2 regions of the Rhizobium sp. YIM 134829 genome follow, and region 1 is predicted to be linked to the other one. Evidence: riboswitches for the same ligand, from Rfam matches in the RefSeq annotation. Region 1 holds a riboswitch; the other holds the start of a gene.
The links. A riboswitch is a leader RNA that binds a small molecule or an ion and turns the genes downstream of it on or off. The one in region 1 is predicted to bind thiamine pyrophosphate.
Positions count from the first base shown of each region.

Region 2: another riboswitch for thiamine pyrophosphate. It lies ahead of thiB (thiamine ABC transporter substrate binding subunit); the one in region 1 lies ahead of ACLE20_RS12215 (ABC transporter permease).

Region 1 is NZ_JBKHKI010000006.1:60,465-75,643, reverse strand. Features, by position in the region: gene ACLE20_RS12240 (dimethylarginine dimethylaminohydrolase family protein) at 1-676, opposite strand, end outside; gene thiD (bifunctional hydroxymethylpyrimidine kinase/phosphomethylpyrimidine kinase) at 784-1,587, opposite strand; gene thiE (thiamine phosphate synthase) at 1,584-2,246, opposite strand; gene ACLE20_RS12225 (hydroxyethylthiazole kinase) at 2,233-3,003, opposite strand; gene ACLE20_RS12220 (ABC transporter substrate-binding protein) at 3,000-3,947, opposite strand; gene ACLE20_RS12215 (ABC transporter permease) at 3,976-4,731, opposite strand; TPP riboswitch at 4,901-5,005, opposite strand; TPP riboswitch at 5,133-5,229, shown strand; gene thiM (hydroxyethylthiazole kinase) at 5,291-6,094, shown strand; gene ACLE20_RS12205 (GGDEF domain-containing protein) at 6,149-7,390, opposite strand; gene ACLE20_RS12200 (hypothetical protein) at 7,680-7,898, shown strand; gene ACLE20_RS12195 (helix-turn-helix domain-containing protein) at 8,568-9,035, shown strand; gene ACLE20_RS12190 (hypothetical protein) at 8,968-10,962, shown strand; gene ACLE20_RS12185 (hypothetical protein) at 10,976-11,194, shown strand; gene ACLE20_RS12180 (YcaO-like family protein) at 11,237-12,415, shown strand; gene ACLE20_RS12175 (TfuA-like protein) at 12,412-13,107, shown strand; gene ACLE20_RS12170 (hypothetical protein) at 13,229-13,459, shown strand; gene minE (cell division topological specificity factor MinE) at 13,745-14,005, opposite strand; gene minD (septum site-determining protein MinD) at 14,002-14,817, opposite strand; gene minC (septum site-determining protein MinC) at 14,847-15,179, opposite strand, start outside.
Region 2 is NZ_JBKHKI010000004.1:71,145-86,323, forward strand. Features, by position in the region: gene ACLE20_RS09170 (saccharopine dehydrogenase C-terminal domain-containing protein) at 1-784, opposite strand, end outside; gene ACLE20_RS09175 (Lrp/AsnC family transcriptional regulator) at 906-1,340, shown strand; gene ppa (inorganic diphosphatase) at 1,453-1,986, opposite strand; gene ACLE20_RS09185 (GNAT family N-acetyltransferase) at 2,121-2,627, opposite strand; gene ACLE20_RS09190 (RNA polymerase factor sigma-32) at 3,090-3,956, shown strand; gene ACLE20_RS09195 (M48 family metalloprotease) at 4,029-5,570, opposite strand; gene ACLE20_RS09200 (ATP-binding cassette domain-containing protein) at 5,764-6,528, opposite strand; gene ACLE20_RS09205 (thiamine/thiamine pyrophosphate ABC transporter permease ThiP) at 6,525-8,147, opposite strand; gene thiB (thiamine ABC transporter substrate binding subunit) at 8,204-9,229, opposite strand; TPP riboswitch at 9,277-9,387, opposite strand; gene ACLE20_RS09215 (thiamine diphosphokinase) at 9,478-10,128, shown strand; gene ACLE20_RS09220 (ABC-F family ATP-binding cassette domain-containing protein) at 10,131-11,957, shown strand; gene ACLE20_RS09225 (glycosyltransferase family 87 protein) at 11,995-13,209, opposite strand; gene ACLE20_RS09230 (ABC transporter ATP-binding protein/permease) at 13,285-15,179, opposite strand, start outside.

The DNA.
Region 1 (15,179 bases):
CCACGAACTCGTCCTCCGGCGCCTCCACCATGGCGACGCCCCACTCCTCCAGGAACTGGTAGAGCGCGGCGGGCAGAAGCGGCAGGTAGACGAGCGCCGTGTCACGCGACACGGGGCTGATCAGCGACAGGAGAGTGAGACTGGCCGCCTCCCCCTTCCAATAGGGCAGATCATAGCTCAGCACGTCGATGTCCTGAGGCCCGAGCAACTCGGCCAGCTGCACCACGCCCTCCTCATTCGTGCCAAATCCCCGGCCAACGAGCAGAGTACGGGCGTCGAGCCAGAGACAATCGCTGCCCTCCAGCGTTCCAGGCGCCTCGATCCGGCCGAGGATGGGCACACCGGCCCTTCGGTAGGCCGCCTCGTGGAGGGCGATCTCCTTCTTGCGTCCCGGTTTCGACGGGTACAGTAGGACCGCCCCCGCAGCCGTCACCAGGGAGATGTCGGCCGCGTGATGTGCATCGGTCAGAGCATCGTCCCGATCGTCGAGCCAGAGGATCTCGGCGCCCGAGCCGGCGACCAGACCGGCCAGGCGCTCATATTGCGCCACCGCCCGGTCCGGGTCTGGCTCGGCCGAAACCGCTTGATCGACGGTCTTCGCCGCGCGCCGCGCGGGCCGGCGCATCAGGACCCGTGCCAGGGTCTCGATCATATCCTGCGCGCCATAGTCCGCCATGCTCATCTCCCCGCTGCTCGACCGGCCGGGACGCTACAGTGCCCGATGCCCCCGCAGCAAGATGCAAGATGCGGCGTCGCGCGCCCGAGCAACCGCCCGGCAGACACTCAATCCGGTCGCCACCAGGCATGAAAATGATGGACCGGCCCCCGGCCCTTGCCGACCCCCAGCGTCCGCCCCGCCTCCAGCGCCTGGTGGAGATAGGTCTTGGCGGCAGAGACGGCGGCGGCGAGCGCTTCGCCGCGGGCGAGACCGGCGGTGATGGCCGCAGCCAGCGTGCAGCCGGTGCCATGGTCATGGCGCGTCTCGATGCGGGGCGCAGTCAAGCGGTGCAAGGCCCCATCGGTGAGGAGCAGATCGGTACTTTCGGGTCCGCGGCCATGCCCACCCTTGACCAGCACCGCCTTCGCCCCGGCCCTCAGGATCGCCTCACCCTGGGCGACCATCCCGGCTTCGTCTTCGGCGATCGGCAGGCCGGTCAGCAGCGCCGCCTCAGGCAGGTTGGGCGTCACCAGCGCCGCGCGCGGCAGAAGCAAGCTGCGCAGGGCGTCCATCGCATCGGCCTGCAGCAGCCGATCGCCCGACGTTGCAACCATCACCGGATCCAGGACGACCGACCCATGATAGGGGGCGAGCCCGGCTGCGATCGTCTCGATCGTCTGCTGTCGCGAGACCATGCCGATCTTGACCGCATCGACGGCGAGGTCCTCGAAGACAGCTGCCATCTGTGCAGCGACCATTGTCGGTGAGACATCCTCCACCGCCCGAACGCCGCGCGTGTTCTGCGCCGTGATCGCCGTCACCACGCTCGCGCCATAGGCGCCAAGCGCGGAAAAGGTCTTGAGATCCGCCTGAATGCCGGCGCCGCCGCCGCTGTCGGAACCGGCGATGGTGAGAGCGATCGCCGTCATGCGCTGCGCTCCGAAAGGGCGGCATCGACGGCGCTCCGAAAGGCCCGAGCGGTGCCAATCACGTCGCCTGATCGGAAGAGGGCGGCGATCACCGCGACACCATCGGCGCCGGCGGCGATCAGTGGCGCAATGCGTGCTTCGGTGATACCGGCGATGGCGCCGACGGGGAGCGTGGGCCGGTCGGCGTGCAACTGCTTGCGGAGCAGGCGATAGCCGTCGATGCCAAGGGGCGGACCGGGATTGTCCTTCGACGTCGTCGCAAAGACGCCGCCGATACAGGCATAATCGGCTGGCGCGAGCGCGGCGCGGTGCGCCTCCTCGGCGGTCTTGACCGAAAGGCCGATGATGGCAGACGGTCCCAGAAGCCGGCGCGCCGTTTCAGGATCGAGATCGCTGCTGCCGAGATGCACGCCATCCGCACCCGCAGCCAGCGCCACATCGACCCGGTCATTCACAAGCAGGGGCACGCCGCTGCCGGCGATCGCGACGATGATCGCCATGGCCTGCTCGACCATGCGCCGCGTCGAGGCGGTCTTGTCGCGATATTGCAGCAGCGTCGCACCGCCCCTTACCGCCTGGGCCGCCAGCAGCGGCAAGTCGGCGACATCGGCAAGCGACGCGTCGACGATGGCATTCAAGCGCAGATCAACCTTGGTCATCGGATCGTCCTTCTTTTCCGTCGAAATGGGCGTGGGCCGCAAGGTCCGCCGCCGTCAGCGCGTAGAGTCGATCGAGCAGAGACATGCCGAAACTGCCCGGCCCCGGCGCCCCGATGGCGGCGAGCTCCGCTGCGACCCCGGTCGTCGCCAGCGCTGCGCCGGCGGCGAGCAGAGGATCGGGCTCGACTGCCATGAAGGCGGCAATCACGCCGCCTGAAAGACAGCCGGTGCCGGTCACGGCGGCCATCAGTGCATGACCGTTGCGCACTGTCAGCGTACGGTCGCCATCCCTCAGGAGGTCGGCTGGTCCGGTGACGATGGTGAGACCGGCCTCGCGCTCGCCGATCAGGGCCATCTCCGCCCGATTGCCCCGCACCGCCGTCGGATTGCGCGCCATCAAGGCGCGGGCGAAGGCGAGCCGGGTCGGGGAATAGTCGCAGTGAACGGGATCGATCACCCAGGGAATGCCGCGCGCTGCCGCCCGCTCGACCGCCGTCTCGATCACCGCGCGCCGGCCGGCATCGAGCGTGCCGAGATTGATGGTCAGCGCATCGGCGCGGTCGACGAAATCGGCGATCTCTTCCGGCGAGCCGGTCATGGAGGGGATCGCGCCAATGGCGGTGATGCCATCGGCGGTGAACTTCTGGACGACCGTGTTCATCAGGCAATGGACGCGCGGCCGGCGCTGGCGCACCCGCTGGAGGATCTCCGCGGCCCGGTCCCCTGTGAAGCCGCAGGTGTCGAAACCAATGCTCATGGATGAAGCTCCACGGCGAGGCTCTCCACCGGCAGAGGCGCTTTCAGGAGCCCTGCTTCCGCCAGGAAGGTGCCGAACCGCTGGTAGCGTCCCGGGTCGAGCGCCGCCGGGCGCTTGGCAAAGCGCGGCAGCGTATCGGCGAAGGCCTGGCGGTTCAGTGCATCGTCAAGCGAGGGGTACGCCTTGATGAAGACGTCCAGCGCGTCCTGCGGATGATTGGTGAGGAAGATCGTCGCCTTCTCGACCGCTCGGAGGAAGCGCGGCAGGCGGGGATCGTCGATCAAATCATCGCGCGTGACGTAGATCAGCTCGTCATAGGCCGGCACACCATGCTCTTCGGGAAAGAAGGCCCGCCCCTCATGCCCTTCGAGCCGCATCTGGGTGAGCTCGAAATTGCGGTAGCCGCCGATCGTCGCATCGACCTTGCCGCCGATCAGCGAGGAGGTCAGGGCGAAATTGACATTGACGAAGGTAACGGAAGAGGCATCGACCCCGGCTGAGGTCAGCATGCGCTTGACCAGCGCATCCTCGAAGCCCGAAACCGAGAAGCCGATCGTCTTGCCCTTGAGATCGGCAATGCCGGCAATCGGTCCGTCCTTCAAGACGGTCAGCGTATTGAGCGGCGTTTCCACCAGCGTGCCGAAGCGCTTGAGCGGCAGGCCGGCCTCGCGGTCGAGATAAAGGCTCGGCTGGTAGTGCAGGCCGATCTCGGCCTGGCCGGCGGCAACGAGCCGCGGCACGGAGGAGGGATCGGACGGCGGCACGAGCGTCACGTCCAGCCCTTCCTCGGCAAAGAAGCCCTTCTCCGCCGCGATCACGAGGGGCGCGTGGTCGGGGTTCACGAACCATTCGAGCATCACCGTCAACCGGTCGGCCGCAGCCGCCGGAAAAGGGCCGGTCAGGGCCGCCGCCAGAAACAGCAGGGGCGCGAGGAAACGGGACAGGGATCGGATCATGGGTTTCTCCAGACGGTCAATCGAAAACAGGGGGACGGGTGCGCGCCCAGGGCGCGAAGGGCCGGGTCAGCCGGTCGATGAGCAGGCGCAGAGCGACAGCGAGAATGGCGAGGAGCACCATGGCGGCAAACACCATGTCGGACTGCATGCGCGCATTGGCCTGCACCATGACGAAGCCGAGCCCGCCGGAAGCGCCGACCCATTCGCCGACCACCGCGCCGAGCGGAGCGAGCGGGGCGGCGACGCGCAGGCCGGTGGCCAGCTGCGGCAGGGCAAGGGGTACGCGGATCTGCGTCAGGATCTGCCAATGGCTGGCCGGCGTCAGCGCCGCGGCATCGACGATGTCCTGCGGGGTCCGGTTCAAGCCATCGGCAAAGGCAGAGGCGACGGGAAAGAAGATGATGATCACCGTCATCGCCACCTTGGACGCCATGCCGAAGCCCAGCCAGAGGACGAGGATCGGCGCCAGGACGAAGACGGGGAAGGCCTGCAGCACGAGGAGCATCGGCCAGGCGAGCCGCCCAAGCCGCGGCCAGGCGGCAAGTAGAAAGGCGATCGCCGCGCCGAACAGGCTGCCGAGGACAAGGCCGGCGACGATCTCGCCCAGCGTGACGGTGGTCTGGTCGAGCAAAAAGGCGCGCTGGCGCCAGAGAGCGGCAAGCACGGCGGCCGGTGTCGGCAGGACGTAGAGGGGAAGAAGCGCGGCCGCCACGGCGCCCTGCCAGAGCAAAAGGACGCCGAAGAGGCCGAGCGCCGCATGGCGCGTCTGCATGCAGCAGCCGCCCTACCGCAGGCCGCCGGAGCGCACCATCAACGGCTCACAATCGGCGGACGCCGGCGCCGCAAGCTGGGAGGCGAGAGAAGAGCGGGTAGGCAACATGGCGATCTCCTGACAATCATCATGGAGATCCGAGCAAGCGAAGAAGGGGAAGGCGCACTGGCGGGCGACCCGTTTCCGTTCCTACGCCGGTATGACCCGGATCAGGTTCAAGGGTCCGGGCTCCACGCCCATCTCAGCACCGTGCGGTGCTCCCCTCGGAATGGCCAAGCAGTGACGGCAAATGCCTGTCCTGTCAACCGTGGCGATCAGGCCAGCCCTTGCGTGACCCCGCGAGGGGCCAGTGCCTCGCTTTTCCGCGTGACAAGCGCGCCCCGATCGGCAAGATGGATCTGCTTGAGAGACAGGGGCGCTCGCTGCGAGGCGGGCTGAGAAGCACCCTTTGAACCTGAACCGGATAATGCCGGCGGAGGGAGTCGCTTGGGGGACGGTCCTGGCGGCGATCACCGCCCTTCCCTTCAAGTCGCGTCCGCTCCGTCGCCTGAGGAGCACCATGACGCAGGATCATTTCACAGGACAGCTTTTGCACGAGGTGCGGCAGGCGCGCCCCCTCGTCCACTGCATCACCAATTACGTCGCCATGTCGATCGCCGCCAATGTGCTGCTGGCGGCCGGCGCCTCGCCGGCCATGGTCCATGCCGAGCAGGAGACGGAGGAATTCGCAGCGCTCGCCGGTGCGCTGACGATCAATATCGGCACTTTATCCGCGCCCTGGGTAGACGGCATGCGGCGCGCGATCCGCGGCGCCACGACCGCCGGCCGCCCCTGGGTTCTCGACCCGGTCGCTCACCAGGCGACGCGCTATCGCAGCGAGGTGACGGCGTCGCTGATGGCGCTCTCCCCGACCATCATCCGCGGCAATGCTTCTGAAATCCTGGCGCTGTCCGGTGCTGCGAGCCGTGGCCAAGGCGCCGATAGCGGCGACCCGGTCGCCGTGGCCGAATATGCTGCGCGGCGCATCGCCCATTCGAGCGGAGCGGTCGTCGCCGTGACCGGCAGCGTCGATTTCGTGACCGACGGGCGCCGCGCGCGGCGCATTCATGGAGGCTCGGAGCTGATGCCACAGGTGACCGCGCTCGGCTGCGCGCTGACCTGCCTGATCGGCGCCTATGCCGCCGCGCGCCCGGACGATCCCTTTGAAGCCACCACCGGCGCCCTGGCGCTGTTCGCCGTGGCCGGCAGCCAGGCCGGAGCCCAGGCCGACGGCGCCGGCTCCTTCGCCTGGCGGTTCCTCGACCGTCTCACGACCGTCGATCCAGCCGCTGTGACAGCCGAAGCGCGGATCGAGACGGTGTGACACGCGGTAGGAGTCATGATCGGCTTCGCGCTTCGAAGAAGCGAGCCGTGAGGACTATGCCGAGCGCGAGGCAACCCTGGCGAGGGTGGGCCTTGCGTGCGGTTCGTCGTCATCGGCAACAACGGAGGCCGGCGCGGGTGCCACGTCGAGATCGGTTTCCACCCGGTTTCGCCCGGCCTGCTTGGCGCGGTAGAGCAGATGGTCGGCCGTGGTCATCAGCGCCCGCAGCGTATCGCCCGGGCGGACCGCCACGAGGCCGGCGCTGAAGGTGACGTGGCGGGTGATCGCCGTTTCGGCGAGGACTTCGACAGCGAAACGCGCCGAGACCGCTCGAAGCAGCTGCTTGGCCTCATCATGCTCACGCCCGATCAGCAGCGCCGCGAACTCCTCGCCGCCCATGCGCGCCACACAATCCTGCGGACCGAAGATGCTGCGAGCCACGCGGCCGAAAATTTTCAGCACCTGATCGCCGGCATCATGGCCATAGTCGTCGTTGATCTGCTTGAAGTTGTCGAGATCGAAGAGAACGAGCAGCGGCGCCGGCTCGAGCTCTTCCGTCCGCTCGGCAATGACCGGGGTGGCGCGCTGTGTAAAGGCGCGGCGGTTGTCGAGCCCGGTCAGGAAATCGGTCTGCGAGGCGCGCAGCAGCTGGTGCCGGCTCTCCTCGCGCGTCAGCGAGAGGAGCGCCATCGGCGCCGCCATGGAGAAAACCACGCCCTCGAACATGGTGAAGAGCGCGATGGCGTCCAGCACCCCGTCCTGGTTCAGCGAATAGGCGAAGGGAATGACGACGACGCGGGCCAGATAAACCATGCCGTGCAGGCCGAAAACGACGGCGGCGAGAACCCAGGAACGGGTCGGGCCGGTGGTGCCGTTGAGCACCAGCATCAAAGCGAGCGCGAAACAGGGGATGGTGATGAAGAAACTGCCGACCGCGCTCCAGATCGCATAGGAGAGATTGGGCCCGATCAGGAGCCAGACGGTGGCAGCCATGAGCGCGAACACCAGCGTCTTGCGCGGCAGCCGCACGCCGACAAAGGGCATGGCGCCCAAGAGAAGCAGCCAATAGCCGCCGACCATCAGGATGTTTGTGACGCCCTGCACCACGATGAGCGGCAGGCTGGCGCGGCCGAGGAAGATTCCGCACCCGATCGCCATCAGGATATAGCCGACCGTCCAACACATCAGCTCCCGGGCCCGTTCGGCGTTAAATCGCCGCTCCCAGAACGTCATGACGGCCGCAACGGCAAGCGTGCCGAGGCCGACGGCAAAGAGGGTGGGAAGACTGAGCGGCATTGGAAAGTTCCAGGTTTCGAAGAAGACCCTATGACGGCGGTTCTTTCGCATTCCCTACCAAACCGTGCGATCTCAAAGATTGGTTGATGTGTCATTACAACCAGTCAGAGCAGGATCGGACTTCCGCCCCCTACCGATCCTTGCTCCTGTTGACAAGCTGTGGATAACAGAACATATAGAGAACAAATCACTGCGTTCGTTTCGCACCATCCCAGTGCGAAGGGGGCTCACAGGTCACCGGCCAGCCCGAGGTGGCGGCGCCGACGAGGAATGGCAGACGATCGGCCGGATGAGCCGCCGATCGGCAGCAGGAAGCGAGGTCGCGATGGAAGAGCAGATCCAGATCCGTGAAAGTGTGCGCATGCTTCTCGCCCAGGGCGAGGCATCGCGTCGGCGGGCCGAGGCAGCACGCGAGGAGATGCGCGTCCGCGTCGCAGCACTCTCCGCCAAGCCGGGCGAAAAGATCCTCGCCGCCATCCGCGAGGCCCGTCAGGGAACCAGCCACTGAGGCGCCTGACGACCAGCCTGTTTCCCCGGCTCATGGTCTGATGCACAACCGGCGGTGTCGGCCAGGATCGACGCTCTGCCCCTCCTCGCGTGAGCCACGATCCGCATTGCGGTCATGAGGCTGCTTGACGCCTCGACCCACGCCCGGTCGTGTCGTGGCCTGTTGTAGCAATCGGACAGTCAAGCCAATCAATCCCTCATCGGCACCCGCATGGGCGCTCGCCCCCGGGGGCGACGCATTTTACCCATCACGGCATCGGTACGGAATCGGCAGCCTCTGCGTGTTCCCTGCGACGAGACGACGCCCACACCATCCCTGACCGTGCATTTTGCAACCTCGACACCACATGGACAGGTTGAGACCTCTATAAACGTGAATTGGTAAGTGCTATTTTAACTTTCTCAGAGAAGCCGACGTGCCTTTTGACAAGCCGACCGGTTTGTGCAACTCAGACTGTAGCCTGCAAGAATGCGCATATACTGAAAAAAATAACTGGCTGGAGGGAACTGCCCATTCCATTTGGCATCACACGAGATCGACACCCGCTACAATTTTAGAATTAGTAAAAATAACTAGTCTTACAACCCGGGGAGAGGGGGAGCTCCAATTGCATAAGTTGATCCGCTCCCGCATCATCACCGCGTTCTGACAGAACCCACAGAGGCCCCTATGCCACTCATTCCCGGTAATCCGATCGACGTCTATGTCGGTTCCCGCATTCGCCTTCGCCGTCTGATGCTCGGCATGAGCCAGACCAAGCTGGCCGACCAGCTCGGCGTCACCTTCCAGCAGGTGCAGAAGTACGAGAAGGGGGCCAACCGCGTTGGCGCCAGCCGTCTGCAGCACATTGCCGACGTCCTGAAGGTGCCGATCAGCTTCTTCTTCGAGAATGGCGGCGAGCCGGAAAAGGAAGGCGGACTGGGCGAGGCGCAGGATGTCGCCGGCTTCGTCAGCACCAAGGAAGGCATGGAGTTGAATCGCGCCTTCTTTGCGATTACCGATACCAAGGTTCGCCAGTCGATTGTCGCGCTGACCAAGTCGCTCGCCAGCAGCATGGGAGGAGCTGAAGATGACCAGCGTCGCAGATCCACCGGCGACGAGCTTCACGCTGATCACGCTCGGGGAGCTGACGCTTAAGGACGAGAGCGGGGTTGCGGTCAGCTGCCCCGATAAGGTCCTGCTGCTGCTCGCCTTCCTCGCAACGCAGCCGGATGGCGCCCGCAATCGGCGCGATCTCGCCAATCTGATCTGGCCGGATGCACCGGACGAAGCGGCCGACACCAATCTCAGGTCGGCCCTTCGTCGGATGCGTCTGGCCGTTCGCAATGCGCCGCTCCTCCTAAGCGAGGGAACGGCGCTGCGGCGCAATCCCGTTGCGCTCCTTTGCGATCTCGATGCCGTTCCGCCTTCCGAGCGCCCGGTCGCGCAGCTCACTTGGCTGACGGCCGCCGTTGCGCGCGGCTTCCTTGATCGCGATCTTCGTCACACGCCTGCGATCGAACACTGGATTGCCGGCGTCCGCGCCACCCATCGCCTGCTCTTGAGGGCAGCCTTCTTCCATTGCTACGGGGCGCACCGTGCAGCCGCCGGCGATGACGTGCTTCAAGCGGCCGCCGTGTCGCTGCTTGTTCACGACCCTGCCGATGAGGAGGTGCGCCGGGCGCTCCAGGGCTTGAGCGCCAGCGCCGTGCCGGTCCGCAGCCCGCTTGCGCCGCCAGGCACCGTGGCAATGTCCGTTGCGCCTGATGATCCCGCCGCTCCCTCGGCGACCGTCCTCCCCTTCGTCTATCCCGGTCTTGGCCCCTCGTCGCCGATCGTTCCCACAGGCGGCGGGTTCGAACCGGCCGAGCCCTCACGTCCCCAAGCGACTGCGGCGGCGCAGGCGGAGGCTCATCTGCCGATAGCTCGACCGCCACGGCCCGTCCTGCCCCGTCTCGCTCTGCTGCCGCCCGACACGGCGCGGGAAACGCGCCAGGCAGGCGCGCTGGCCAATGCGCTGATCGAGGACGTCACCATCGGCCTCTGCTCGCTGCGCAGCGTCTCGGTGGTGGCCCCGTTCACCGCCGAGCGCTACCGCGCCTCGGCCGACAAGGCGGCTCTCCTCGAGCGGCATGGTGTGACCTATACGCTCGACACGCGCCGCTCCTACGACAGCGTCTATGCGCAGCTGATCTTCGTGCCGGGTGACGAGATCATCTGGGCGGCGCGCTTCCCGCTGACCTCGGAGAGCCTCGCCGCACAGCGCGTCGCGATCGCCCGCGGCATCATCGAGAACACGACGGACCGCCTCGAGCAGAGCAAGGCCAGCCATCTCGACTATCAGCGCCGGCCAGATGCCTATGTCGCCTATCTGAAGGGGACCCAGCATCTCGGCAGTCTCGAGCTGGCGGACATCCGCAAGGCGCGACGGATGATGCGCGAAACGCTGCAGCTCGATGCCGGCTTCGCGCCGGCGATGGCAGGCATGGCACGCGCACTGGTGACGGAATGGCTTCTGACCGCACGGGGCGACAAGGACCTGCTGCTCGCGGCGGAGCGACAGGCGCTTCGCGCCGTTCAGAGTGATCCTGGCCTCGCCTCCGCCTATCGGGAACTGGGCGTTGTCGCCCTCTACCGCGGCCGCCTGGATGAGAGCCTGGAAGCGCTTCAGAAGGCGGAGACGATCAGCCCACATTATGCCGATGTGCTCTACAGCCATGCCGATACGCTGGTGCACGGCGCACGGCCGCGTGAGGCGTTGGAGAAGATCACCCGCGCGATCGACCTCAACCCCCTGTGTCCGGACAGCTATTTATGGTCGGCTGCCGGTGCCTGCTACTTCCTCGGCGACTATGATTCCGCGCTCGCCTACATCAAGCGAATGGACAATCCGCGCCCGGCCGACAGACTGGCGGCCGCGAGTTGGGGAATGCTTGGCAATACACGGCAAGCGCGTGTATATAGACAGCGTGTTCTGCAGGAACATCCCGACTTCGAGCTGGAGCGCTGGCTCGAGCTGGTTCCCAACCGGGAAGCTTGGCAGCGTGAACTCTATCGAGAAGGCTTGCGCAAGGCCGGGTTTTAGCATGGAGACTGACATGGCCCAGGTTGTAATTCTCGGACTGGAAGGTGAAGAGGGACTCTGGATCGCCGATCTCGGCGCTGGCACGGTGACCCCCTTCAAGGATAAGACCGCCGGGGCGCTGGCCGCCGGCGCCACAGCCAGCCGCACCGGCATGGTGGCCAAAGGCGTCGACTTCGCAGTCGCCATCTCCTCGGTCTCCGAGGCGGCTGCCGGCCACTACGAAGGTCGGTGAGGCCGGCTTGCAGACTGCGACGACCTGCGCGCTTGATGCGCGATGACGGGAGATCCCTATCGGTCGCGTGATCCGGCCGAGACCGTCTCCATGATGACGCCTCACCTGGCAGCCCTCGGCATCACCCGGGTCGGCTGCCAGACAGGGCTCGATCGTCTCGGCATTCCCGTCTGGTTTGCCGTGACGCCCAATGCCCGGGCGATCGCCATTGCTCAGGGCAAAGGGGTGACGGACGACGACGCCAGGGCCTCGGCCGTCATGGAAGCGGTCGAGCGGGCCATCGCCTCCGCTCCCTCCTGCCCTCGCCACACCCTATCGAAAACGCAGATCGCGGCCGCCGGAGGCCGGCCCGACGACCTCGACATGCTGCTCAGCCCGAACGCCTCGGCCCCTTCCCCGGACGAAGCGCTCGAATGGGTCGTGGCCGACCATCTTCTGGACGGCAAGCCGGTCCACCTTCCCTTCGACGCCGTGCATCTCGATCGAACCTTGCCCGATCCCCGTTACTGGCGTTCGTCCGACGGTCTGGCCTCCGGCAACAGCTGGAACGAAGCCGTGCTACACGGCCTGCTCGAACGCGTCGAACGGGATGCGCTGACGCTCTGGCAGGTGACGCCGGCCACTCGACGGACGGCGGCGCTCGACCCCGCCCTGCTCCGCTCCGACATGATCGATAGCCTCATCGCGCGGATCGAGTCGGCGGGTCTCGTCCTGCGGCTGTTCGACATCACCTCCGACCTCGGCCTGCCCTGCTTCATGGCCCTGATCGCGCCCCGGGCGGTGCTGAAGGGGGGACCGGTGCGCCATGTCCAGCTGACACTTGGCAGCGGTGCCCATCTTGCCGCTGAGGCAGCCGCGCTGCGGGCGATCACCGAGGCCGCCCAGTCTCGCCTTACCTTCATCGGCGGCGCCCGCGACGATGTCCCGGCCGCCATGTTCACGCAGCCGGCGCCGGAGGATCTCTGCCAGATCCTGCGCAGGCCGATCGAAGCGCGCGAGCCAGCCGTCTTCGACTCCGCGCCGAAGGTCGCAGCCGAGCGGTTGCCCTTTGTTCTCGACAGAGTGCGGCGCGCCGGTATCCGTGATGTCTACACCGTGCGGCTCGATGATGGCCGCCTGCCGGTGGCGGTCGTCAAGGTCATCGTCCCCGCGCTCGAAAACCCGCCCGGTGCACGGCGGCAGACGTTCGGGTCGCGTGCCCTGCGGCAGGTCCTGTCATGAAGGTCGTCTTCGTCGGCCCCAGCCTTCCCGATGCTGCCGCGCTGGCCGCCGCCTGGCCGGACGCAGGGATCGAGATCCGACCACCGGCGCGACGCGGCGACCTTCGCCGCGCGGTGGAAGACGGAGCACGCGCGATCGGGCTCGTCGATGGCTATTTCGACGAGGTCCCCTCGGTCTGGCACAAGGAGATCCTTCTGGCGCTGTCGCGCGGCATCCCCGTGCTTGGCGCCGCAAGCCTCGGTGCGCTGCGGGCCGTCGAATGCGAAGCCTATGGCATGCGCGGCATCGGCCGTATCTTCGAGGCCTATCGCGGTGGTCACCGTGTCGACGATGGCGATGTCGCGCTGAGCCACGGACCAGCCGAACTCGGCTATCCGGCCTTGAGCGTCCCGCTCGTCACGGTCGATGCGACGCTCGCTGCCGCGCAAGCAGCCGGCGCCATCGATGCTCGCGAGGCTGCCCTCGTCGCGCTTGCTGCGCGCGCGGTCTACTTCAAGGAACGCAGCTGGCGCCGAATCGCCGAACAACTCGATGCAACGCGAATTCAACTCATGCAACGCATCCTCCCACACGCTGTCGATCCAAAACGTGAAGACGCGCTAACCCTCCTAAATGAGCTGGCCCTAAAAAGATCGGCTTTTAATCAAGGGCTTGTTGACTGGACCCTTCAGGTTCTGCCTGAACCGGACTGATTCCATATCCTGAAGATGAGCGCGCCTTGTGGCGAACCCGTTCCGCGTGTGCAACGGCGATGCAACGGGATTTTTCTGACAGTGCGTGGTTAAAGATGCTTGTCAGGACAGGGGGAGTTGAGTGGACGCAATCGAGAGCATGCAGGACAGCCGTCGCGATGAATTGATTGGCCTGATCCGCGTCATTACCTACGCTCGAGACGGTGCCAGAGATGCACAGGCCACGGCTACGGTTCATCATCTGGAAGCAGCCTTGATTGCCCTTGTGGCTGACCTCAGCAAGGAACTGGGTCCTGTGATCCCCGAGGATCAGGTTGCCCTGCTTTTGACCGAAAAAGCGGGACATTGCTGAGGCGGGTTCGGGAGGAGGTCCGCCCGAACGAATCTGCACTGCATGGAAGACTGGAATGGTGTGACGCTGCGATCCGCATAGTAAGCGCGGAATGGCGGTTCGCCGGTGAGGCACGCGGAGGCAATCCGCTGCGCCCCACCGGCGTTTTTCTGTCCGCCGTCCGCCAGCACCGTGGTCACTTCAGGCTTTCAGCCGGTCAGATCAAACACGAAGACCGGGCAGGAAGCCCGGTCTCCGTCGATACGGTCCGCGAGGCGAGCCAGCCTTGATGACGCGGCCTCTTGATCAGGCAGCCTGCGACAGCGCGCCGAGCGGGATCTCCACGTCGATCTCCAGGATCGACATATGCTCGTCGCGGTCCATCTTCACCCGCACACGGTCTGCGTCGACCTGAACATGCTTGGCGATGACGGCGAGGATCTCCTCGCGCAGGATGGCAACGAGATCCGAGCCCGCCGAAGCGCGCTCATGGGCAAGCAGCACCTGAAGGCGCTCGCGCGCCTGCGGCGCCGATTGCTGCTTGCCGAAAAGGCGAAAAATGTTCATGCGGCCCTCCGTGCGAAGATCTTGCCGAGCAGGCTGCGCTTCTCGCCGGGAATGGTCACCGGCAGGGTTTCGCCGGCCAGCCTGCGCGCGGCTTCGAAATAGGCCATCGACGGCGCGCAGCGGGCGTCGGCCACTGTCACCGGAGCGCCGAGGTTGGAGGCGCGCAGCACGTCCATGCTCTCCGGAATGATGCCGAGCAGCGGGATAGACAGGATCTCCAGCACGTCCTCGACCTTGAGCATGTCGCCGCGCTCGGCGCGGGCCTGGTCGAAGCGCGTCAGAAGCAGGTGCTTCTCCATGCGCTCGCCGCGCTCGGCCTTCATCGTCTTGGAATCGAGCAGGCCGATGATACGATCGCTGTCGCGCACCGAGGAGACTTCCGGATTGGTGACGACCACCGCAACATCCGCATGGCGCATGGCCAGCGTCGCACCGCGCTCAATGCCCGCCGGGCTGTCGCAGATGATCCAGTCGAAGTGCTCCTTGAGCTCGCCGATGACGCGCTCCACACCGTCCTGGGTGAGATTGTCCTTGTCGCGGGTCTGCGAGGCCGGCAGCAGGAACAGCGTGTCGACGCGCTTGTCGCGGATCAGCGCCTGCGGCAGCTTGGCATCGCCCTGGATGACGTTGATGAGGTCATAGACCACGCGGCGCTCCGCACCCATGACCAGATCGAGATTGCGCAAGCCGACATCGAAATCGACGACGGCGACCTTCTCGCCCCTTTGCGCAAGCGCTGCGCCGAGCGCGGCCGTCGAGGTTGTCTTGCCAACCCCGCCCTTGCCGGAAGTCACGACAATAACCTTCCCCATCTTGCTCTCCTGTTGCTGGCCGTTTCGGCTCAATTGAGTTGTTCTGCCTTGATGGCGTCGTCTTCCAGCCAGAGCTGCACGGGCTGGCCGCGCAGACTGGGCGAGATATCCTCGGCCACCTTGTAGACTCCGTCGATCGCCACCAGCTCGGCTTCGAGCTTGCGGCAGAAGATGCGCGCTCCGGCATTGCCGATCGATCCCGCCATGGCCCGGCCGCGCAGCGCGCCGTAAATATGGACGGAACCGCCGGCGATCACTTCGGCGCCCGAGGCGACGGACCCGATCACGGTCACGTCTCCTTCTGTAAAGATCACGGATTGCCCGGACCTTACGGGTTCGTTGATGACGAGTGACGGGGTGCT
Region 2 (15,179 bases), on a different contig from region 1:
CACGCCGGTGGCGAAGACCGAGATCGTTGAGCAGCGCCTTCATGATGGCGGCGTGGCCGGGGTAGCGGATTGTGCGATAGTTCAGCGTCCGCACGCGGCCCTCCAGCGTTTCGCACAGCGTGCCGAGACCGCCGGAGGTGTTGAAGGCTTCATAGGTCACGCCGTCGAGCGAAAACTCCTCGCGCTCTTCCAAGGCCGGCACATGGGCGAGCCGCCCCTCGACGATCGCCTCGCAGGGCTCGATATATTCGTTGATGACGCCGTCCGTGCTCCAGGTCAGGTTATAGTTCAGCGCGTTGGAGGGATATTGCGGCAGGGCGCCGACGCGCATGCGTACGCTGTCCAGCGTCTCGAAACGCGCGGCGAGATCGCTGGCGACGATCGAGATGAAACCTGGGGCAAGGCCGCATTGCGGGATGAAGGCGGTCGATGCGCCTCTGGCCGCCGCCTCGGCCGCCAACGCCTTCACCCGACGGGTGGATTCCACGTCTTCGGTCAGGTCGAGATAATGCACGCCGGTCCGCGCCGCGCTCTCGGCAATGGCCGTGGTGAGATGGAAGGGCGCGGCCGAGAGGACGGCGAAGGAGCCGGCAAAAAGCCTATCCAGTGCCTCGCCATCGGTGATGTCGATCGGATGCAGGCTGAGGGCCGGATGCGGTTCGACGGCGGCGAGCTGGGTCGCGCTGCGGTCGGCGAGCTTGACGCGATAATCGCCGCAATGGGTCAGCAGCCTGGCAATGGTGGCTCCGATCTTCCCGGCTCCGACAACGACGATGTCCTTCATAGATTCCCCCTTTATGGAAAGCCTGTCGATGAGGGAGAATTGCCCAAGACAACGTTGATTTGCAGCGTGATTCTGCGCATTCTGCCGTAGAAATCTGGGCAATCCGACGAGGCGACTTTGCATGACGACGATCTCGCCGGGAGACCGGCAACTTCTTGATCTTCTGGCCGAGAATGCCCGCATGCCGGTGGCAACGCTGGCGCGCCGGCTGGGCCTGTCACGCACGACCGTTCAGGCGCGGCTGGAGCGGCTGGAGGCGAGCGGCGTGATCGCCGGCTATGGCGTTCGTCTGTCGGAAGAGGCCGAGCATGGCATCGTCAAAGCCCATGTGCTGATCACGCTTGCCGCCAAGGCGCTGCCCCGTGTGACGCGCGATCTCGATGCGCTGCGCGAAGTGCGTGTGCTTCATTCGGTCAGCGGCAGCTTCGACCTGATCGCCATCCTCGCCGCCCCGTCGATCCGCGCGCTCGACAGTGTCATCGACCGCATCGGCAGCCTCGACGGCGTTGAAAAGACCCTCTCCTCGATCATCCTCTCAACGCGGATCGACCGGTAGACGCGCAGCGCCGTCACGACCGGAAGCCAGGACAAGGTTGGGAACGAGAGCATGGAAAAAGCCGCAGCGCGGGCGCGCTACGGCTTCGATCTGAGCGTGGAAATCGCTTGAATTACTTGGCGGACTTGGCGCGCTCGATCGCCTCGACGATCAGCTGGCGGGCAACGCCGGAATCCTTCCAGCCGAAGATCTTGACCCACTTGCCGGGTTCGAGATCCTTGTAGTGCTCGAAGAAATGCTCGATCTGCTGAAGGGTGATCTCCGGCAGGTCGGTATATTCCTTCACCTTGTCGTAGCGCTTGGTCAGGTGATAGTTCGGCACGGCGATCACCTTCTCGTCCTTGCCGGAATTGTCTTCCATCATCATCACGCCGATCGGGCGGACATTGATGACGCAGCCGGGGACCAGCGGGCGAGTGCTGGCGATCAGCACGTCGATCGGGTCGCCATCGTCGGACAGCGTATGGGGAACGAAGCCGTAATTGCCCGGATAGGTCATGGGCGTATAGAGGAAGCGGTCGACCACCAGGGTCCCGGCGTCCTTATCCATTTCATACTTGATCGGATGGCCACCGACGGGAACTTCGACGATGACGTTGATATCTTCCGGCGGGTTCTTTCCAATCGAAATTGCATCAATACGCATGAGGGCCCCATAGATGGCGGATTTGGACTGCAGGTGCGATAAAGGGAAAAAAGGTGCGGCGCAATATGCGGGTGCCGCGGCAATCAAGGAATCTCACGAATTGGTCAACGCGCGGCGACTGAGCGGCTTGCCGCTCAATCCCAGACATAGCCGATCTTCTTGAGCTGCGTATTGCCGAAATCCTCCATGCCCTCGCAAATGTCGCAGCCCCCGGCCATGCGGAAGAAGCGGTCTGCGATGTGGCAATCCTCCAGGCACCAGACCACCAGGCCGCGGCAGCCGAGCGAGCGTAGCAGGCCATGCGCTTCGCCGAACAGCAGCCGCCCAAGCCCAATGCCCTGATATTCCGGCCTCAGATAGAGCTCGTAGATCTCGCCTTCCTGGGGAAGGGCGCGGGCACGGCTGAGGCCGACGGTCGCATAGCCGGCGATGACGCCGGCGACCTCGGCGACCAGCAGAGTTGCCGGGCCACGCGTCGCCTTGCGCCACCAGCGCGCATCGCGCCGGTCGACCATCTCGTTCAGCGGTTTGTGAGGAATAAGACCGGCATAGGCCTGTAGCCAGGATTGGCGGTGGACCTCCGATACTTCGGCGGCGTCTTTCGGCTCGGCATAGCGAACCTCGATCGACAGGGTCTTCATCGCCCAAACCTTCCATTCCGTGGTGCCACGGCTCTGAACCTCTTTGGCATCAAGAGGCGAATTGAAGGAATGTTAACGCAGTCTTAACGGCTCCGACAAGCGTCAAAAGGAGACCGGGCGCCGACGCGCACAGAAACACACCGACTGGGAAAAGGCGGTGGCGGACGGAACTTTCCACAAGGTTAAGACGTTTGAGAGCGTTGGATCTCGAAACACGTGTCTGCGCGCCGCTCTCCGGCGCCCACGTCCGGATCCGATCGGAGCAGCCGCGAGGGTCGTTTCCGTCGATTGAATGTCAGATAGGGCGTCGCGCGTGCAGGTCAAGCCAAAGACGGTTCAGCTGCAAATCCCCGGGTTCATCGGGCGGGCGCCTGTCGCCGACTTTGTTCTTCCTTCCCGTTTCGTCCATTCCCGTTTTGCAATGCCCGGATGCGCATCCGGCGCCCGCCATGGAGCTCTCTCATGAAAAATCTTTCGGCAGATCGTCGCATGATCAAGATCGCCATGGCGGCCCCCTATCTGGAGCGCGGCGAGGAGCAGGAACTCGCGCAGGCCTGGAAGGACAACCACGACCAGGAGGCGCGCAACAAGATTGCCATGGCCCATATGCGGCTTGTCATTTCGATGGCTGCCAAGTTCCGCCACTTCGGCCTGCCGATGAGCGACCTTGTCCAGGAGGGTCATATCGGCCTCTTGGAGGCCGCGGCACGGTTCGAGCCGAGCCGCGACGTACGGTTCTCCACCTATGCCACCTGGTGGATTCGGGCGTCGATGCAGGATTACGTGCTGCGCAATTGGTCGATCGTGCGCGGCGGGACGTCGTCGGCGCAGAAGGCGCTGTTCTTCAATCTGCGTCGGCTCCGCGCCAAGCTTGCGCAGGGCAACCGCCAGCTGACCGCCCGCGCCGTGCATGAAGAGATCGCCACCGCGCTCGGCGTCAGCCTTGCCGATGTCCAGACCATGGATGCCCGGCTGTCCGGCAGCGATACCTCACTGCAGGCGCCGATTTCCTCCGGCGATTCCGACAGCGGCGAGCGGCTCGACCTTCTGGCCTGCGCGGCGCCGCTGCCTGACGAGCAGGTCACCGACATGATCGATCAGGAGCGCCGTCGCACCTGGCTCGGCCATGCCTTGGAAAGCCTCAACGATCGCGAAATGAAGATCATCCGCGCCCGCCGTTTGTCCGAAGACAGCGCGACGCTGGAGGAGCTCGGCGCCGATCTCGGCATTTCCAAGGAGCGCGTGCGCCAGATCGAAACCCGCGCTCTCGAAAAGCTGAAAGTGGCCCTGGTCGCCCAGGCGCCGGAGCTGGCGCTGACGGCGCACTGACTCCGACGAACGGAATGCCCCACCTCATCAGGCCCGCCGCAATGGCGGGCCTTTTCGCATATGTCGTCGCTGTTATTCCGCGATGATCTTGACGCGGTCGCCGGTGCGCAGCGGCGTTGCGATCTGCAGGTCATTGATCAGGCGGAAGAGGTCGAGCTTGCGGTCGGTCCCCATCATGCGGGCAGACAGCGTCGCCGCCGTATCGTTGGCCCCAACGGTGACCACCCGGATACGCAAGGGTTTCAGCGAGGCAACTTCCTGCGGCGTCATGCGGCGGAAAGAGGCGCGAAGAATGTCCGCCGTCGGCTCCAGCACCGGCATGTCCTTGGGTACCGCGGTCAGGAAGCGATAGATCTGGCTGTCGATGCGGATGACGGTGACATCGAAGTCCCAGCGCTCGGCCGAGGCCCGCGCCGTTGCCGCCTCGAGCCCATTGATATCGATCGCATGGATCGTGTCCGGCTGCAGCCCCGTCACCCAGCCGCTGCCGATGTAGTCGGTCAGGCTGCGTCGTTCGGTATCGGCAACGCCGTCGAAGCGAATGGCGATGTCGCCGGGCCCGGTCGCCAGAACCGCCTCGGCCTTGTTGTCGATGCGGAAGCCCTCGGGCACATCGAAGCGGATGCCGAGCTTGCCATGCAAGAAGGTGCGGCCGCGCACATAGCCCTCCTGGGGGCTGTCGCCGAACAGCAGGCCGTCGATACCGTCGAGATAATAGTCGCGTCCGCGATCGCCGACCGCGCCCTCGACGCCGAAAGCGCGGGCATGGCGGCGGGCGAGATCGACGCGTTGGGGCGCGCTCGGATGGCTCGACAGGAAGTCGAGGCTCTGGTCGGCATCGGGATCGACCGAGGAGAAGCGCGCATAGGCGGCCATCGCATCGAGGAAGCGCGCCGCGGCATAAGGGTCATAGCCCGCTTCGCCCAGCATGCGCACGCCGATCACATCGGCCTGGAGCTCCTGGTTACGCGAGAAGGCGGCGAGCCGCAGCTTGCCGCGCGCCAAGGCCTGCTTGCCGGCGAGATCGCTGGACAGGACCTCGGAAACGACGCGGCTGGCGATCACCTCGGCCTCTTCACGCTGCTGGCGCTGGATGCCATGGTTGGCGGTGACATGCGCCATTTCGTGCGAGAGCACGGCGGCGACTTCCGAGGCGTCATTGGCAAGCGCCAGCAAGCCGCGGGTGACATAGAGATAGCCGCCGGGCAGCGCGAAGGCATTGATCGCCGGGGAATTGAGGATGGTGATCCGATAGGACTGGTTGGGGTTTTCCGAGACCGCCGTCAGGGCGCCGGTGATGCGGGCGACGAGGCGTTCGGTCTTCGCGTCCTTATATTCCCCGCCATAGCTCGCCACGATTCGCGGATGCTCGCGCGCGCCCATCTGCGCCCGGGGATCGTTCTTCTGTACTTCGTCGACGATCTGCGGCGTGGAGGAGGGGGCGACGCTCGGCTCGTAGCTCTGGTCGAGCGCCGTCGTGCAGCCCGCAAGCGTCAGCAGCGAGAGACCGGCGAGCAGCCGGGCGGACCGGCGCAGGGCCGGAGTCGGCGCCGGGGGGACGTTCCCCGCCTCTCCAATCCTCTGCTTGCGGACGCTCCGCCTGGTCTCGATCATGCCTTCAGCCCATGTCCCGCTCAGCGCGCCCGGATCGCCTCTGCGCCGTCTGTCTGTCGCCCGTTTTGCAAGGCTCTCCGCTTAACGGATTCGCGGGACCGATGAACAGCGTCCTGTGTTGAAATTCTTGCCGCGTTGTGGAACGGCAACGCGGTTCCCGTCGCCGGCCTTCGCGGGTGCCACAGGCCGGCGGTCAAATTGTGGCGGAAGGAGCTTCGCGAAGGGGATCGACTGGAGCCTTGCCCAAAAAGCGCGCCACCTCCGGCGGATCGCGCCGGGCGAGGAAGGCGGTGGCGGGCTCATGCAGCAAGATCTTACCGTCTGCGATAAAGACCACCTCGTCGGCGAGCGACGCCACATCGTCGGGCTGATGGGTGACGAGCAGGGTCGTCAGCCCTTCGCGGCGGTGGAGCGCCTGAATCAGGCCGGCCATGTCCCGACGCAGGCCGGGATCGAGGGCCGCGAAGGGCTCGTCAAGCAGAAGGATCGGCCGGCGCCGCACCAGGGCGCGAGCGAGCGCCACCCTTTGCCGCTCCCCGCCCGAGAGGGTCGGCGGCCGGCGTTTTTCGAAGCCTTCGAGCCCGACGGCTGAGAGCGCTGCCGCGATCCGCACCCGGTCATCCGCCGTCAGCCGCAAGGCGGGATGAATGCCGAGGCCGACATTGGTGGCGACATCGAGATGGGCGAAGAGATTGTGGTCCTGGAAGACGATCGAGACAGGCCGGTCCGCGGGTCCCGCGGCGGTCAGGTCCTGGCCGGAGAAGAGCACGCGGCCGCTCTCCGGCGCCTCGAAGCCGGCGAGAAGGTTGAGCAGGGTCGATTTGCCGGAGCCGGACTGCCCGACCACCGCCACCAGCCGGCCGGGCGACACCGCCATGTCGAAGTCGAGAGTGGTCGGGCCGAAACGGATGCGGGTCTGGTCGAGGGCGAGGGCCGGGCCAAGGACAGGTCGGGTCATCGAAGAGCGATCTCGCGGCGCGGCGTGCCGGCCATGGTGAGCAGGAGGCAGACGAGGCCGAGCAGCAGCGCGAGCCCCGCCGCATCGAGCGTCCGGTAGGAGCCCATGCGGCTGAAGAGCAGATAGGGCAGGGTCACGACCTCGTTGGATCCGAAGATCGCCACCGCGCCGAGATCGCCGAGCGAGAGGGCCGCGGCGAAGGAGAGCGCCATGGCGAGCGGACGGGCGAGCACCGGCGCATCGATCCACCGCAGGCGGCTCCAGCCGGCCATGCCGAGACTGTCGGCCAGGCGCGCGGTTCGTGCCGCATGGGTCGCAAGGGCCGGAGCGAGGATGCGGGCGACGAAGGGCAGGGCCATCAGCGCATTGATGGCGACGATGATCACGGGCGCGTAGCGCGCGACGTCGCCGGTAGGCCGGAGCGCCAGGAACCAGCCGGCGCCGAGCACCACCGGCGGCACCAGAAGCACGAGCGAGGTGGCACCCGACACGGCGGCGCTGAAAAGCTTTGCGGCATCGAGCCTGGAAGGCTGGCGGCTGCGCCGCGCGATCAGCGCGAGCCGGGCCTGCAGCATGAAAAAGGTGAGGAGGACCGACAGAATCGAGGAGGCGGTGGCGATGGCGAGGCTGGTGAGCAATGCGCGATGGACCGCCGGATCGAGCGCGAGGCGGACGAGATCGGCGCGCAGCCCGGCGATGAGAACCGCCAGCATCGGGCTGGCAACGAAGAGCGCAGCGAGCGCAATGACGCCGGCATCGCCGAGGCGGGAGGGAAGGCCGGCGCCATCGAACCGGCGCGGCACGCGGCCGCTTGTCTCGGACTCGGCCGGCTGCGATCCCAGGAGGGTGAAAGCCAGGAGCAGGAGTGCGGTTATGGCCAGCTGCAGTCCTGCCAGGGCGATGGCGCGCGGCAGGTCGAAATCGAAACGCAGGGCCTGATAGATCGCGACCTCGATCGTGCTGGCCGCCGGTCCACCGCCGAGCGTCAGCACCAGGGTGAAGCTGGTGACGCAGAGCATCAGGATCAGCCCGGCAATCCCCGGCATCAGCGCCCGTAACACCGGCCCTTCGACGAAGCGCAGCAGCGACAGGCGCGACAGGCCGAGATTGGCGCCGAGCAGGAAATATTCGCTGGGGATCCGGTCGAGCCCGGCCACCATCAGCCGCACGGCAAGCGGCAGGTTGAAGAAGACGTGGGCGAGCAGGATGCCTTGCAGCCCATAGACGGTCAGCGGACGCCCGAAGCCGAGGATATCGAGAAGCGTGTTCGCCGCGCCCTGCCGGCCCCAGATGCTCAACAGGCCGAGCGCACCGACCAGCGCTGGCAGGCCGAGCGGCAGCGCCAGCAGCCGCAACAGCCAGATGCGGCCGGGGAACTGCCGGCGCCGGGCAATCGCCAGGGCGACCGGAATCGCCAGGAGCACCGAAAGAGCCGTGGAAAGAACGGCCTGCAGCAGAGTGAAGCGGGCGGCGTTCAGCACATAGGCATCGATAAGCGGTCGGCTGTCCTCTCTTAGGCCGCCTTGGCTGATGCCGGAGGCAAGGCCGAGCGCAAGCGGAGCGGCAATGACGAACACGCCGATCGCCGCCAGCGCCGCCAGACCCGACAGGATGGTCAGCCGGCGGCGCGGACCGGCGCGGGCCGCCGGGGCTGTCGGCGCTCGATCCAAGGACCTCAGCTCCGGCTCATGGCCGCCAGCCACTCGTCCACCCAGGCCTTGCGGTTCTTCGCCACGTCATCAGAGGGGATCAGCAGGGTCTTTTGCGGAGCGACGAGCTTGGAGAAGGCATCAGGCAGCGGCGCCGCGGGGGTCGCCACCGGCATCATCCAGTTGGTCACCGGCAGGATGGTCTGAGCCTCGGCGCCGGTCAGATAGGCGAGGAAGGCCTTGGCGAGCACCGGGTCATGGCTGGACTTGGTCAGGCCCGCCACCTCGATCTGGATGTAATGGCCCTCGGAGAAGGCGGCGGCCTGGTAGCGCTCGGTCTTTTCCTCGACCATGTGATAGGCGGGCGAGGTGGTGTAGGAGAGCACCATCGGCGCCTCGCCCTTGGTGAACAGGCCATAGGCCTCCGACCAGCCGGGGGTGACCGTCAGCACGCGGTCCTTCAGCTTCGCCCAGGCGGCGGGTGCGGCATCGCCGTAGACCGCCTTGACCCAGAGCAGCAGGCCGAGACCCGGCGTCGATGTGCGCGGATCCTCGATCACGATCTTCTGCGAAGCGTCACCCTCGACCAGCTCCTTGAGGCTTTTCGGCGGCGTCTTGAGTGTCTCGGTGTCGTAGACGAAGGCGAAATGACCGTAGTCATAGGGCAGGAAGGTGTCGTCGGAGAAATTGCCCGGTACCTTCAGTTCAGCCGCCTCGACGCCATGCGGCGCGAAGAAGCCGGTCTCCTTGGCCTCCGCCACCAGATTGGTATCGAGCCCGACCACGACATCGGCCTTGGAGGCAGTGCCCTCGAGCTTCAGCCGCGTCAGAAGCTCCACGCCATCGGCAACCGAGACGTAATCGACCTTGCAGTCGCACGTCTTCTCGAAGCCGGCGGCGATCTTCGGACCGGGGCCCCATTCGCTGGTGAAGCTCTCATAGGTGTAGACGGTCAGCCGCTTCTCCTGCGCCGCGGCCGAGCCCGTCGCGAGAGTGATGGCCAGGACGGGGGTGAGAGAGTGGGTTAGAAAGGTCAGCCATCTACTGCGCATCGCACATCTCCTTCTCGGTTCGATTTCACAAGGGGAAAGAGCGGCGGTGTGCCGTGCCGTCTAATCCCTCCGCCGGTGTTAGCCGGATCAGGTTCCGCGGGTTGGCCAGCTGGCCTCTCAGCCTTTCCATCATCCGAAAGGCACCCCGTTAGAGCAGAGCGAGATGTAGCTGCGGCGCGGGCGCTTGACAAGATCGCGCTTTGCCTTTGCCCTTTGCTCTGGGCAGCGCTTCGCGCTATGGCGATGCCATGACCGACAGCCCCTTCGTCATTCTCCTGGGCGGCACGCTCAGCGTGACCGACCGGCTCCGCGCAGAGATCGCCGGCGCACGCGTGATCGCCGCCGATGGCGGCATGCGCCATGCGGCGGCACTCGGCCTGACGCCGGAGGTGTGGATCGGCGATTTCGATTCGAGCTCCGAGGCGCTGAGCGCCGCCTATGCCGGCGTGCCGCGCGAGCCCTATCCGCCGGCCAAGAACGAGACGGATGGCGAGATCGCCGTCGCCGAAGCGATCGCCCGCGGCGCCCGCCGGCTGATTCTCGCCGGAGCTCTGGGGGGCGAGCGCAGCGATCATGCGTTGATGCATCTGCTGCACGCGGTAGAGCTTTCCGAGCGCGGCTACGAGGTGATGCTCACCAGCGGCGAGGAAGAGGCCTATCCATTGCAAGATGGCAGGCTGTCGGTCGATCTGCCGCCGGGCAGCCTGTTCTCCGTTTTGGGGCTCGATCCGCTGAAAGGCCTGTCGATCGATGGTGCCCGTTATCCGCTGTCCGCCTTCGATCTGCCCTTCGGCGCATCGCGGACCATTTCCAATGTGGCGGAGGGGCGCGTGACCCTGACGCTTGAGGCCGGCCGCGCGCTGCTGCTCGCCCGGCCCTTTGATATGACGGGAGCCTGACCATGGCACCACCCATTCTGAAACTCGACGACATCGTGCTCACCTTCGGCGGTACGCCGCTGCTTGACGGCGCCGGCCTGCAGCTGGAGCCGGGCGAGCGCCTCTGCCTGGTCGGCCGAAACGGGTCGGGCAAGTCGACCCTGCTCAAGGTGGCGGCCGGCATGGTGGAGCCGCAATCGGGCGAGGTCTTCCGTCATCCCTCGGCAACGGTGCGCTATCTCGAACAGGCGCCGGATTTCGGCGCGCATCGCACCGTGCAGGCCTATGCCGAATCGGGCCTCGGCCCGGGGGATGATCCCTATCGCGTCGCCTATCTCCTCTCGCATCTTGGGCTGACCGGCGAAGAGGATCCGGCCTCGCTTTCCGGCGGCGAGGCGCGCCGGGCGGCGCTCGCCCGCGTCATGGCCCCGGAGCCGGATATTCTCTTGCTCGACGAGCCGACGAACCATCTCGATCTGCCGACCATCGAATGGCTAGAAGGCGAGCTCCTGAAGACGCGCTCGGCGCTGATCCTGATCTCGCATGACCGGCGCTTCCTCGAGAAGGTCTCGACCGCCACCGTCTGGCTCGATCGCGGCCGCTCGCGCCGGCTCGACCGCAGCTTCGCCTTTTTCGAGGCCTGGCGCGACGAGGTGCTGGAGGCCGAAGAGCTGGAGCAGCACAAGCTCGGCAAGCAGATCGAGCGGGAGGAGCACTGGCTGCGCTATGGCGTGACGGCACGGCGCAAGCGCAACATGCGCCGGCTCGGCGCGCTGCAGGATCTGCGCGGCCAGTATCGCGGCCACAAGGGTCCGCAAGGCACCGTGCAGGCGAGCCTCTCCGATGCGCAGGAATCCGGCAAGCTGGTGATCGAGGCGGAGAAGATCACCAAGCAGTACGGGCCGCGCACCATCGTCGCGCCCTTCTCCATCCGCGTCCACCGCGGCGATTGCATCGGTCTGGTCGGGCCGAACGGGGCGGGCAAGACGACGCTGTTGAAAATGCTCACAGGCCAACTGACGCCGGACGAGGGCAGCGTCAAGCTGGGCACCAATCTGGAGATCGCGACGCTCGACCAGCGCCGCGAGGACCTCGACCTCGAGTCCTCGCTCGCCAACTACCTGACCGATGGACGCGGCGAGACGCTGCTTGTCAATGGCGAGCAGCGTCATGTCACCGGCTATATGAAGGAGTTCCTGTTCCAGCCCGAACAGGCGCGCACGCCGATCAAGAATCTCTCCGGCGGCGAGCGGGCGCGGCTGATGCTGGCCCGTATCCTGTCGCGGCCAACCAATCTTCTGATCCTCGACGAGCCGACCAACGACCTCGACATCGAGACGCTGGATCTGCTGCAGGAAATCGTCGCCGGCTTCGCGGGTACGGTCATCCTCGTCAGCCACGACCGCGACTTCCTCGACCGGACAGTGACCTCCACCATCGCCCCCGCCGACCCGACCACGCCGGACGGGCGCTGGATCGAATATGCGGGCGGCTATTCCGACATGATGGCCCAGCGCAAGGGCGCGGCGGAGGAACGCAGGCGGGCGGAGAAGAGCGAGAAGGCGAGGGTGGCCGAGGCCTCCCCCGCGGCCAAACCTTCCGCGGGCGGAAAGGGCAAGCTTTCCTTCAAGCAGAAGTTCGCGCTCGAGACCATTCCGAAGGAGATGGAGAGGGCCGAAGCCGAGATCGCCAGGCGCGAGACCGAAATGGCCGACCCGGCGCTTTTCGCCAAGAACCCGACCCGCTTCGCCACGCTTGCCAAGGAGCTGGAGACGCTGCGGGCCCGCATCGAGGCGATGGAGCAGGAATGGCTGGAACTGGAAATGCTCCGGGAAGAGCTTGAGGGGTAGCTGGGGCCGGCTTTGCGGCGCGCGGCGCTGAGAGCCGTCAGGCCTCCGCTCCGCTCGGGATCGCGCCACGTCCTTCGACCACTACCGACTGCGGAACTGGCGCCGTGCGTCGCGACCAAAGCACCATTCCCACAAACAGGATCGGCACCAGCACCGCGATCATGAGCCCCTGGCGGTTGGGAATGTGCAGGATCAACGGCCAGAGATAGGTAAGCGCCAGCAGCGGGCGTGGCAGGCGTGGGTCGGTCAGGAAGAAGCAGGCCGCGGCGACCGAAAGCGGCACCGCATCATAGGAATAGCCGTAGGGCGTGGCGATCAACGTCAGAACGGCGGTCAGGCAGGCGCGCTGCCGGTGGTCCATGGCAAAGCACGGGCGCCAGATCCAAATGCATGCGAGCGCGGCCGCTGTGAAGGCCATGGCCTGGCAAAGATAGGCCCAGCCGAGGCTGAGCCCGAGTGCGCGGGCGAGGATGAAGACCGTCATGGCATTGACCTGATAGCCCTGTGGAAACTCCGCCTCCAGGATCGCCGTCATCAGCGGGCCGGTTTTCGTGAAGAAGGCGGACCAGACCTCGAAACCCCAGAAGAGTCCCGTCAAAAGCGCCATCGCCGCGCCGGTCACGGCCGCCGCGGCGATGGCGCGGTACTGGCCGGAAACGAGAAAGCAGAGGGGAAGGAGCAGGCCAAGATGCGGCTTGATCGTCAGCAGCCCGGCCAGCACGCCGGCAAGGATCGGCCGGGTCGGCAGGAGGATCAGGGCGCCGAGCAGCAGGGCGGCGGTCAGGCTGCCGTTCTGGCCGAACAGGCTGGTCGCGAGCGCGCCGGGGCTGACGAGAAGCGCGACTGTCACGAGCGGTGGCAGGGCGAAGAGGCGCAGCATCGCGTAGAGGCAGGCGAGCGTGCCGAAGGTCCAGATCCCATAGGCGAGTGGCAGCGGCAGGAGCGAGAGCGGCACGCCGATGAGCAGGATCGAGGGCGGATAGCTCCATTCCTGGTCCGGTAAGCCGCTGCCGAACCAGGCCCGCAGCGCGGCGCGATAGATCTCGGGATCGAAGATCGCATCGACCCGCCCTTCGACCGCCAGTCGCCCGCCGGCCCAGAGGTTGGAAAAGTCCCAATAGGGCAGGCGGCCGGACAGGAGGGAATAGCCGTCCGGCCCGATGGTCCAGAGCCGGATCTGATAGAGGGCCGCGAGCATCAGGCCGACGAGCGCGGTGGCGGCGGCGATCCGCATATCGGTTCTGTTGCGCATGCCGGCCTGTCCTCCGTTGTCTCAGCGCAGCCTAGAAGTGCGCGCTTAACAACCGATTGAGGACCGGATGGCGGCCTATCGGGCGCCGATGCGAAAGGCAGTGGTCGGTCGGGCGGGCGGTGCCTCGTCGCGCCCTGCCGGCCCGCCTTCCGGATCGAGCGCCTGAAGATGGAGCACCCGCGGCGACAGTGCCTTTCTGTAGGTGTCCGACCGGCCGATATAGATCATCGCCGTCTCGGGCAGTGCCGTCAGAAGGCCGGTCACCTTCACCTTCCAGTCCGGCTCCATGCCCTCGAACACTTCCTCGAAGATCGCGAAGCGCGGCCGCTTGAGCAGCAGCCGCGCGATCGGGATCGTCTTCTGCTCCTCCGCGCTCAAGACCTTTTCCCAGCGCGCCCGGGTGTCGAGCTTGGGGACGAGGTGGCCCAGGCCGGCCTTGTCCAGGACTGCTGCGATGTCGTCGGCAGCATAGCTGTCGGCAGGGTCGGGGAAGGCCAGCGCATCGCGCAGCGTGCCATCCGGAATATAGGCTGTCTGCGGCAGAAACATCATGTCGTCCTGCCGCGGCAGGCCGATCCGGCCGCTGCCGCAGGGCCAGAGCCCGGCCAGCGCCTGGAACAGCAGCTTGCGGTTCACATGATGGTCGCCATTGACCATGATCCGCTCGCCGGGCCGGATCTCCACTGCCGTTTCCACGAAGCGGAAGCCGCCCGCCAATTGCGGATCGGCATCGACGGCATTGGCGATCTCCACCTCGTCGAGCGTCAGCGTGTCCTCAGTCTGGCGGTAGAGGATGGCGCGCTCCGGCTGGAACTCCTCCTCCATGTCGGTCAGTGTCTGGCGGAAATCGGTGACGCGCATCAGCGTCGCCCGCCATTCGGCGATGGCCGCGAAATTGGCGACATACCAGCGCAGCGCGGTGTTCACCTGGTTGAAGGCGCCGATCGACATCATCAGCTGGCCGAAGCTCAGGCCGCCCGAGAAATAGGCGGGCGCCGCGACGATGATCGGCACCACGACCACTGCCCAGCCATAGCCGGCGGACACCCAGGTGAGGTTGGTATTGGCAAGCGCCAGCCGCTTCATCACCTGCAGCACGGCGGTGATGCTTTCGCCGATCCGATGGCGCTCGCTTTCTTCGCCGCCGACGACGGTGATGGCCGGCATGCTTTCGCTGGCATGCATGAGCGAGAAGCGGAGCTCCGCCTCGCGGGAGGAACGGTCGGCATTGATCCGGACCAGCTTGCGCCCGACGATGCGGCTCAGTATCGAGGCCGAAGCCGCATAGAGCACCGCTGCCCAAACCATGTAGCCGGGAATGGAGAAGCTGTGGCCGGAGAGGTGAAAGACGAAGCCGCTCGACAGGTCCCAGAGCACGCCGATGAAGCTGACGAGCAGGATGGTCGCCTGGATGAGACCGAGCGTCAGCCCGGTCGTGCTTTCGGCAAGCGTACGGGCATCCTCATGCAGGCGCTGGTCGGGATTGATGCCGATCAGCCCGCGGGAGGAAAGCCGGAGCGCGCGCTTGCGCGTCAGCCATTGATCGACGAGGTCGCGCGTCAGGCCTTCGCGCATGTAGAGCGCGGTCATCTGGTTCAGCCAGGCCTGAACGACATTGAGCAACAGCAGGATGCCGGCGATGAGCGCGAAGATTTCGAGCTGATGGAAGAATTCCGGCAGGTCGCGCCGCTGGATCGCGTCGAAGAAAGGGGCGTTCCACTCGTTGAGGATCACCGTCATATAGGCGGTGGCGAGGATGATCAGGATCAGCAGCGAGCCGAGCCCCAACACCTTCAGGCGGACCTTGGATGCCCAGAAGGCCTGCATCATCACGCCCAGCCGATAGGTGAGGCTGAGATCGAGCGCCCCGCCGTCGCGGGCGGCGCGGCGCGTTTCGCGCTTCAGCCTGTCTTCCGCCAGAACGGCATCGGATGCACCTGTGGCGCCGCTGCCTGCCCCTTCATCTGCCA